DNA from 2 places in the Paenibacillus vulneris genome. Region 1 is predicted to be linked to the other one. Evidence: riboswitches for the same ligand, from Rfam matches in the RefSeq annotation. Region 1 holds a riboswitch; the other holds the start of a gene.
The links. Region 1 has a riboswitch for cyclic di-GMP ahead of ABEA66_RS02535 (methyl-accepting chemotaxis protein). Riboswitches for the same ligand answer to the same signal wherever they lie in the genome.
Positions count from the first base shown of each region.

Region 2: linked by a shared signal. The riboswitch ahead of ABEA66_RS27415 (EAL domain-containing protein) and the one ahead of ABEA66_RS02535 (methyl-accepting chemotaxis protein) in region 1 are both predicted to bind cyclic di-GMP.

Region 1 is NZ_BAABJG010000003.1:245,056-250,384, forward strand. It holds gene ABEA66_RS02530 (BMP family protein) at 541-1,572, opposite strand; cyclic di-GMP riboswitch class I at 1,848-1,932, shown strand; gene ABEA66_RS02535 (methyl-accepting chemotaxis protein) at 2,064-3,776, shown strand; gene ABEA66_RS02540 (low temperature requirement protein A) at 3,981-5,069, shown strand; gene ABEA66_RS02545 (Gfo/Idh/MocA family protein) at 5,156-5,329, shown strand, end outside.
Region 2 is NZ_BAABJG010000035.1:54,233-59,561, reverse strand. It holds gene ABEA66_RS27425 (GGDEF domain-containing protein) at 1-543, opposite strand, end outside; gene ABEA66_RS27420 (hypothetical protein) at 540-893, opposite strand; gene ABEA66_RS27415 (EAL domain-containing protein) at 939-1,655, opposite strand; cyclic di-GMP riboswitch class I at 1,735-1,818, opposite strand; gene ABEA66_RS27410 (helix-turn-helix domain-containing protein) at 2,094-2,447, opposite strand; gene ABEA66_RS27405 (hypothetical protein) at 2,636-2,953, shown strand; gene ABEA66_RS27400 (Ger(x)C family spore germination protein) at 3,133-4,287, opposite strand; gene ABEA66_RS27395 (spore germination protein) at 4,284-5,329, opposite strand, start outside.

The DNA of each region.
Region 1 (5,329 bases):
TCATTTGCTTTTACCAAGGTACACCAGCAAACTAATTACCGACAAAATCGCAACGATAATAAACATAATAAAAGAAACAGGGTCGCCGCCCATGGATAATGCATCGGAGAGAATTCCTATTTGATAAGTCATAAAACCGGATACTATTAGACAAATACATAGGATAAGGCTGATGGTAAATCCATTCACTAATGGATAGTGCTTCTTCTGGAAGAGCATCACTAACACGGAGACAATTAGAACAATGATCAACAATAGATAGATCGGTCTGAAATTGGTAAAAACATTTGCAGTCTCCATATAATCCCCCTGTCACCTGCATTGTGAATCTTGTTTGCGATGCCTCTTTTCTACTATTCTTCGAACCTCATTATTAGTATATTTCTTCCAGAAGCTGATGACAATTCGGTAGTGAAATTAGAATCTTCCTTCTTCGCTCGTCTTAATACATTGAGTAAAGAAAAGCACTTCTCTACCCCCTCTCGAGAGTAAAGAAATGCTCTTGGTACAAACCTAACGTATCGTTATCCGAACGCAGGCTTAATAATTTGTAAATTCAGGACCGGTGTATTCGGTAGGAATCACAATTTCACCAGATTTGATTTTATCGGCGAAAGCTGCAATTTTGTCCTTCACATCTTGTGGAACAATAGGTGACAGGGCAAGACGAACGGCATCCGGATTCTCAAGCCCGATTTTTTTCACCGTATTCGGCTTCCATGTGCCTTCCGTCAAATCTTTAATTGCTCCGTATACAGTCAGGCTTGCATCCGAAATCGCAGATCCAATGAAAACATCAGGTGCATCGGCATAATAATCGCGAACGTTAGCGAATTGGTATACGCCGTTCTCGCGTGCCGCTTCGGTAACGCCGTTACGGGCCATGTTCAGCATGGTGAAGATCATATCCGAACCCGCGTTAATTTGGGCTTGTGCAACTCTTTTCGCTAGGTCAGCATCTTCCTGATTGCCTGTAAACGTGGTAAGGAGCGTTGCGTTAGGATTCGTGTATTTCACACCGTCGGCAAAGGCCGCGCGTCCCGCTAGGCCGGGACCTACGCGTGCGCCGGAAATATGGGAAACTACGTTGGTTTTAGTCAAAAGTCCTGCTGCTGCGCCCGCCAGCCATGCGGATTCTTCTTGCTTAACTTGATAGCTGGACAGGTTGTTGCCGGTCAAATTCGTTTGTGTATTCACAAATTTTATTTTTGGATATTCCTTGGCTACGAGCTTCACTGCTTCCGAGCTTTGCCCTGCATGAGCAATGATCATATCCGGATTTTTCTTAGCCAATTGACGCAATGCATCCGCGATTTGTGCGGTATCATGCGGGATATTTTCCACGTAGGTCGCTTTGATTCTGAAATCCTCTTCTGCCTTTACCAATCCGCGGTAAGCAGATTCCATAAAACCGCCATCCTTGGATGAACCTGGAATCAATAGGGCGACTTTAGCCTTTTTATTATTGGTGTGAGACGGGTCCTTGCTAGCTTCTGCAGTAGCTAAACCGGATGTAAATACAAGTGCCATAGCCAAGCTCGACAAAGCCAATTTCGAAAGAAGTTTTTTCAAGATGTACCCCTCGTTTCCAAAAAGTAGTTTTGTCCGGACAAATCAGAGAATAAACTAGACTTCATTTTTTGTCAAATTATGCCGAAAAGAAATAGAGGAGGTGAAACAATTTTCGCGGAAAAACGTCATTTGCAGGCCTATTTTCCCTAGGACAACCATGACGATTATCCTAAAATTCGACATTTCGGTACGTAAAGTAAGTATTTAGTTTTAGTAAAGAGGTCTTGTATTTTTCAAAACGCTATATTATACTTTGGCCAAACGATATACCCATATCACGAAAAAGGCAAACTTCTCGAAAGAGGGGGACGCAAAGCTTCGGGCCTAAGGATTTTGATCTACGGCAGCCGGGCCACCGAAAAATGGGGGGAAGTCCATCCCTTTTTTTGGGGATGGACTTTTTTTGCCTTGTCAAAATGTTTGAGTTCTTTAAAGTGATAAAGCGTTTAGTGTCTCATTACACAAATATTTCAATGGGGGATGCTTGGATCATGAAGTTTATCCAGAACTTGCGAATCAAAACGAAAATAGGCGGAATGCTGGGGCTTTCCATCGTGTTCCTGCTCATTATCGGCATTACAGGCTATTTCGTCATGGACAAGATGGCTAACAATGCCCGCGTTATGTACGAAGAAACCTTGATCCCGAATAGTCTTGTTGAAGGGCTTCTGTTCGGTAATTCGCAAATGGATTCCTTGCAGCTTGAATTGCTGCTGGCGAAAGATGAAGCGATTATTAAACAAATTCAACAGCAAATTACTCAAACCCGCGATAAAAATCAGGCTATACGAAAAAATCTCGAACAAATCACGTTGTCCCCGAGAGCACAGGAGCAGTACCAGCACTTCGTCGATTTAATCCCTAAAAACAACGATGCCAAGAAAAAAGTAGATGAATTGGCCGTTGCCAACCAAAAAGAAGCGGCGCATAAGGAATATGTAAATTCGTTCAAGCCGATCCGTGCGGAGATGATTCAAAGCCTGGAGAACGTTGTTAAGTACAATGAAGAGGATGCCAAAATCTTTTACGATAAAAGTATTGAAAGCTCCAAGGTGGCAACTTCCATCATCATTGTTGTTACAGTGCTTGCCGTTGTTCTTTGCTCCTTGATCGGGTATGGCGTTGCTAATATGATCACCAGACCGGTCCGCAGTATCCAGCAATTGATGGCTAAAGCGCAGGACGGGGACTTAACGGTTAACGCTACATACCAATCCAAAGACGAAATCGGTCTTCTTTCGAAGGATTTCAACGGAATGATCGCGAGCCTTAGAGAAATCATTGCGAAGATCGTCTATGAATCTCAGAACTTGTCTGCAAGCTCGGAGCAATTAGCAGCGAGCTCGGAGCAATCCGCCCAAACCACCCATCATGTCGTTGCGGCCATTCAGGACATTGCCGGAGGCGCAGATCAGCAGATGCAGAGTACTACCGAGAGCGTAAGAGCAATGGAAGAGATGGCGACCGGCATTAATCGGATTGCAGAATTTTCGGGCAACGTATCCGCCATGTCCATGGAAGCTTCCAAGGAAGCTGAGGAAGGCAACATTTCGATCCAGAAAGCCATGTCCCAAATGGATATGATCCGGGAATCCGTGAGCGATTCAGCCAAGGTGGTTAATCAACTGGGGAAACGTTCCGATGAAATCGGTCAAATTGTCGATGTTATTACTGATATTTCGATGCAAACCAATCTGCTTGCGTTGAATGCCGCCATTGAAGCTGCGCGAGCGGGCGAACACGGAAGAGGCTTTGTCGTCGTAGCCGACGAGGTTCGGAAGCTGGCGGAGCAGTCGCGGCAATCGGCGGAGCAGATCGCGGAGATTATTCAGCAAATTCAAGGTGAAACCCGTTCTGCGGTGATCGCCATGGAGAAAGGCAGCAAAGAAGTAGAGCATGGAACCGTGATCATGCAGGAGGCGGGAGAAGCTTTCCGCAACATTATGAATGCGGTGCAGCAGGTCGCTTATCAGATGCAGGAGGTCTCTGCGGCATCGGAGCAAATGTCGGCAGGCACCGAGGAGATTACCGCTTCTCTCCATGATATGAGCAGCATTACAGAAGCCGCCTTCTCGAAGACGGAAAGTGTAGCGGCCGCCTCAGAGCAGCAGCTGGCTACAATGGAAGAAATTTCGGAATCCGTGAATGCATTGACACGGATGGCTCAAGAGCTGCACGAGATGACTTTGCGCTTTAAGAGCTAATTGCCCCCAGCCGAGGGAAATCATATCAAACCGCTGTTGGTTCTAACCGGCAGCGGTTTTTGCATATTATCCTATTCATAATCGGCTGCATCATTTAAGATAGGGGTAGCAGACAAATCTATACGATGGAGGGCTCAGCACACACAAAAGCAAAGGAGTATAATAATGAAGGAACATACCAAGGGGTACCAGCTTCATACAGCGATCGCCGATAAAAAGGTGACCTGGCTGGAGCTGTTTTATGATTTACTTTTTGTAGCAGCCGTTTCCAAGGCAGGTCATGTCTTGCTGCATACCGAAGCCGGCTCCATTCCGGCAGAATACTTTACGAAATTCTTCCTCATCTTCGTTCCAATCTGGTGGGCATGGGTAGGGCAGTCGCTCTTTGTCAACCGGTTCGGACAAGATATCTTTTCCCACCGAATCATGCTGATCCTGCAATTATTTTTTGTATTGATCATGACGGCCAGCTTGTCGGTCGATTTTGACCAATACTACGTTCCATTTTTAATAGGCTATGTGGGTTTAAGAGCTATGACCGCCATCCAATATCTTTTGGTGCATAAGAAAGAGGAAGCCGGCCGAAGGACCACGGCCCGTTATTTGGGAAGCAGCTTCTGGGTAGGCTTGGTGATCTCCGCTTTATCATTATTCTTTGACTCGTGGATTCGTTATGCCGTTTTGTATGCGGGAATTGCTGTAGATATGTTACTCCCCTTAATCGGTCGGAAGTACTTGGTCAAAAGCCCGATCCATACGCATCATTTATTAGAACGCTTCTCCTTGTTTACACTCATTCTTCTAGGCGAATCGGTTGTCAGCATCCTTTCCGTATTGCAGTCGAGCCATTGGACGTGGCAGACGATTTTATTTGCATTGCTCACGTTTCTATTTATTATCGCGATGTGGTGGCAGTATTTTGACAATGTCGAGAAAAAGGTGGACAAGACGCTGGAGACGGCCGGGCAAACGATCATTTATGGCCATTTGTTTATTTATTCATCCCTGTGCATGATCGCTGCTTCGATCCAATTGTTATTTTTGGAACAGCTGCATTATAAATATATGTTATGTTTTATTTTTGGATCGGTATTGCTCTACTTCTTTTCGACCTCGCTGGTCTTCCACAGATATAGACATGTCCATCAAAGATTGCGGATCTCTCATTTGGTCTTATTCTTAGGAATGCTAGGCGTATTTTTTGCGGCGGATTGGTTATTCCTAATGCCCAATACCGTCATCATTGGAGAATTGATGATCTTCTTTGCGGTCTATGCTAAATTAACGACTTGAGTTAAAAAACGTCGGGCCAACGGGACACATTAGCTTTCTAACAACTACGACGCAATTGCCGTTACAAAATATGAATAGAGGTGTCAATGATGAAAGTCGCGATAATCGGTGCAACCGGGCACATTAATTATGTGTTCGGCGGGCTGCGCGAGCTGCCGGACGTCACGCTGGCCGCCGTATCGGTCGGGTCCGCAGGAGAGACGATGGACAAGGTCATTCATACGGCACAGAAGGAGGGCCATTCGCCCGTCGTTTATGCG
Region 2 (5,329 bases), on a different contig from region 1:
CGTTAATGCACGCAAGCGATTGGAGAACTCGACAAGAAAATCGTCCCCTACCGGATGCCCATGCAATTTGTTGATTTCACCGAAGTTATTGAGATCAATAAAGAGCAAACGGAATTGTTGGCGACGGTTCAGAAAATGTTCGCCGATATGTTGGATATAAGGTGCACGGTACAGTCCCGTTAGTGGGTCAACGAGTTGGTTCAATTTGATTTGAAGCTTCTCGCGGGTCACGATCCCGATTACCTGATCTTCATGAACGACAAGAAGGCGTTCAATGTGATGCCGCTCCATCATTACCAGCGCGTCCCAAGCAAATTGGTCAGGCGAAATGCTGATCGGGTCTGGGGTCATCGCGTCGGCCACAATGCGATTGGGATGGGAAGAACGGATATCCCGCGACGTAACAATCCCCACGATTGTCCCATGATCCGTGACGACCAGCGAACCGATTTTAAGTTCATTCATCATATCGGACACGTACTGGACGCTTCTTTCGGATGAAACCGTATAGACCGGGGATGACATGAATTCCGCCACCTTCATTGCAACTCCACCTCCCGCTGAATTGATACCGAAATTTTCAGTTCGGAACGAAGAACCATGTTGTCGCTGATCAACCGGTCCGCTTCTTCCAATATGATTTGCATCAGCATACGTTCGTCCAACATTTGAAGAAGGGAGTTCCGAATCAAGACCGCTTCAATTTTGGCATGCTCCAGTTTAACGATTGTAAATTGTTCCGGTGATATCGCCTGCGCCATTCGCTTTACCGCTTCCGGCCCGATCGGGGCTTTTTTCCCGATGATCAACAAATCCTGCATAGGCGGAACTTCAAACTCCGAAATTTTCAAGGAGAGCATTGCTTTCCGGAAATAGTTCAGTTTATCCTGCATCTTGATTACTCCTTCATGTTCGGGTGAGACTTCACGTTCAACCGTTTACGTTAACCGATACGGTTTTCCGAATAAATAGCCTTGTCCCATCTTGATACCCAAAGACAGCGCGGTATCCAAATCTTCTTCTTTTTCAATTCCTTCTAGGATCAGATTGGCCTCGTCATTGCAGTACTCGGCAAACAGCGCGACAACTTTTTGTTTCTTCCTGGATGTACTCAAGTCGGATGCAAAGAATCGGTCGATTTTGATGAAATCCGGCGAGATGTCCAGTATATTCCGAAACGAAGTTGTTCCATCTCCAACATCGTCCAGGGCAATCAGGAAATTCAGTTCACGCAGCAGACGGATGGCATCTCTGAAAGAGGCGCTCTTCCATAAAAGACTCTCATAAATGGACTCGTTAATCTCAAATACGATTTGGTTCCTATAAAGCCCGAATTGCTCGACAAGGGAGTCGAGTAAGTTGATAAACAAAGGCGAGACCAAAGTTGAAGGGAAAATGTTAATAAATAACAGGGTATGTTCCCGTGAGCCCGGAAATCCGAAGTAAGCTGAAATGGCCTCGAAAATAGAAAAAGAATCGACTTCGAACAGCTTGTTCTGCTCCATGGCGCGCTGAAATAAAAGATCTGGATTCATATTGGAGTTACTGCGAATGAGGGCCTCGTAACCAAGGATTCTCTTTTCGGGAAACCCCAAGATGGGCTGGAACATATGATAAAAATCGTTTTGTACAATCAATTGTTCGATATTCGGCATCGAGGCTACTCCCTTTGCTGGAGAATCAAAATAAGAAGCCACCCCGATTTGGGGCAGCTTTGAGCTTGGAAGCAACAAATTCGGCAACCCAGCTACCATAGATATCATCCTTAGGCCTGAAGTTTTGCGCCCCCATTTTTCAATGGGTTTGCCGTTTCGTTTTTTATGATCCAGAAAGGAAGGGATCAGCCTGAGGACCTACAAATAGAACTTCCCCCTTTAGAATGAAGTTAAATGATTTACGACAAAATCCTTCTTTATACCCAATAATTCGCGCAAAAAGCGCCAACTCCTTCCAAACGGGTGTTCCTAAGGGATTGCATTTATCCAAAAATAGTTAAATGCCTCAATTATCATTTGTCATAAAGAATCGCGGTAGATAAGCAAGCAAGCGGTTGGTCCTGATCGTCCCAACCGCTTGCTTTTTCATAGTTTATATCACTTCTCTACAAATCTTCGGTTGCCGGTTCCAACAGTTCCCGTAAAATACGATACGCTTGTCGCTGTTTGGCATCGTTGTGTTTGAGCAACAAGAGAATGCTGGCCCATAACCATTTTTTTTTGTTGCAGATTGGCCTCTTTCTCGTCGTTGAATAAATCGAATACGCTCATATGTAATGCCAAAGCAATTTTTTCAATCGTTTGAAGTTTGACGTTTTTTTCGCCGCGTTCAATCTGTCCAAGATATGTCGCGGCCATGCCGATCGTTTCGGCTAGTTTTTCTTGCGTCAAGTTTTGCTCGATGCGGTGTAAGCGAATTTTTGCTCCAACGATTTGCGCAAAAGTAGCCATGTCGTCTTTTACAACCCTTCTCTATAGTAAAGTGTAGTCAAAGCGGTTAGAGGGATGGAGTACTCTTAAACTACAGTAAATCCTCTTTATTGTACCTTTAAATTGTTTAAGCTATAATTTTCCACGGAGTTGCAAAGTCAAGTCACATATTCCTTTATGTTTAGATTGGATAAAAGGAGTCGAAAGTTATGCATCATGTCATGATCGCTGCACAGACTGTATTATATGGGAAACGGCAGGAAATCGGCTTAAGCCATAATCAAGTGGTCCAGCTTTCCAAGGAGATTACGAGACTGACTCGATTATTGGAAAACGTAAGTCAACAGACTGAGAATGGAATGCGAGAAATAAGGGGGAGGGTTGCCACGAGGCTGCTTAGCAAGGAGCAACTGCTCGAATGTATAGCGACAGCTTGGAACATGGGACTTGAAGAAGAGTTTGTTGCTTTTTTGTTCAAGAAACTGCTATGGATGGAATCCTATACGAAATTGTCCGAAATGGAATAGGAGGTTGTCTTCAGAAAGAATGCTTGATGGACGTATTATATTCTTGTATTCCGGAGTATCTTCAATGAAGTTGAAAATGGTTACGGCATTGCTGCCGACGTGGAAGCGCGATTGATCGGATGCATCAATCGCGCCGCGAATCCATGATTTGAACATCGGAATTTCTTTAGATTTAACATCTAGGTTTGGCTAGGCTTTAACTTGTACCTCCCCGTATTGGTCAGTTGAACATGGATTCGTATGTTTCGTAAAGAATACTCATGCAGCACAAAATGATTTTCGTCTTCGATCCGGTGCCATACCGAGGGATAGCGTCGAAACAACGACTCGCCCAGATTATAAACATCAACCTTCCGCTCAAAGCCTTTCCGGTAAGTATGGCGAATTTGTTCTTCAATCTTTCGTTCGGCCAGGTCGATCAATTCTTTCTCGGACATTTCCTGATGCAATTCGTTAATGCCTGCCTTTACCGTTAGCTCGACGTCAAAATAAACGCGAAGATCTTGAACAGACGGCTTGATGCGCACTTTTGGCTTCTCCATGACCAATACAGCCGCTAACGATTTTTCACGTTCGAGAGAAAGCGGCACGCGAACCGTCTTTTTATGCATCCAAGGCAATCCTTGCAAATCGTCCGGATCCAATTCTCCATGGTACCGATTGTTCCAAAACACGGTTATACCTGCATATTCTAACAACGGATGCGTTTTTCTGCTTACTTCCCACTGATTTTTCTCAATCCGTAGAGCAGGCAGGTAACTCATCCGCGAATCTTCTTTCAGCGTCATGACAAATTGATACAACCTGATCGGTGAAATGATCGATCGTTGCCGATACTGGTCCTCCGGATTGTGCAAAATGGACATCATCGGAGACTCATTAAAGAACGGAGTTGAGTTGAAAATATCTTCAATCGATTCTTTGGTACTGAAAACCCAAACCAAATAGCGGATTTCCCTGTAACGGTTCAGCAAATCCAATACATCTTGAAATTTATTCTGTTTCAGAATGTGTTCGTTGAACACGAGCGTGGAAACATGACCCCAAAACACTCTTTGTTGCGACGTCTCATATAAATTGTTTGCAGCTTCCGTAAACGATGCGCCTGTTCCTTTACCGACCCATACAGGTGCTTCCCTCGATTTTTGTTGTCCTTCCAACTTGGCGACGCTGGAAAAATCAATAAGTTGCAAATACACAATGTACTTTCCGTCACGATAATCGAACCCGATGGCGGTTGCATAACTAATATTTTGAATTTCCTTAATATTCCAGCAACCGGTCGTGATGACGAGTAAAGCAATCAAGATTCCTGTTATTTTCATGCCTTTCATTTTGATTGTTCTCCCCGGTTTGTATCGTCAATCGTATGAAGCATCTCCGGACGCTTTCTCTTCCACGCCAATGGCAACCGAAACAAAGCATGCGGTAAATCTTTAAAAAACGGAGGAGACATCGGGGCCAGATACGGAACCCCGAAAGACTGAAGAGACGCCAGCAAAACCAGCAACAAAAATACGCCGAGAAAAAAACCGTATAAACCGAATATGCAAGAAAATATAAACAGTATGATTCTCAGTATGCTCACCGCACCTCCTAACGCCTGATTGGTAAGTGTTGCGCCGAATACATGCGTGATCGCGCCGATGATCACGATTCCGGGCGACAAAATTCCGGCTCGAATGGCTGCATCGCCCAAGATTAAGCCTCCTACAACGGTAAGTGTCGAACCGATAGAGGAAGGAAGGTGAACGCCGGCCTCGCGCAACATTTCAAGAAAAATGAGCGCAAGAAACATCTCCAGGCCGGTGGATAAGGGGATCCCGAGACGATTCACGGTCAGCGTCGCCAGCAAGTAAAATGGAAGCTGGTCTTGATGATAAGAAAGCAGGCAGAGCCAAAATGCGGGAAGCATGAGCGACACGAATAAACCTAACAACCGCAACATTTGTCCGAACGTTGAGGATAACGCTGTAAAATGAATGTCTTCCGGCGTTTTGATCAGGAGCATTAAGTTAGCCGGGCCAATTAATGCCGCCGGCGTTCCGTCCACCAATATAACAAATCGCCCGTTCGTCAAGCAGTTGACGGTAAAGTCGGGTCTTCCGGTATACGCCATAAGGGGAAATAACGCCCATGTCGGTTCAATCATTTCTTCAAGTTCCGTAGCGCTGAATACTCCGTCTATCGTTATCTTCTGCAGGCGCTGTTTCACCTCCTGTATGACCTTTGGATCGGCGATATCGTACATATACATCAATCCGATCCGGGTTTGCGTACGTTCGCCAAGCACCATTTGCTCATAGGCTAACGAAGGCGATTTAAGCCGTTTGCGGATGAGCGCGGCATTGGTGGCCAACTCTTCCACAAAACAAT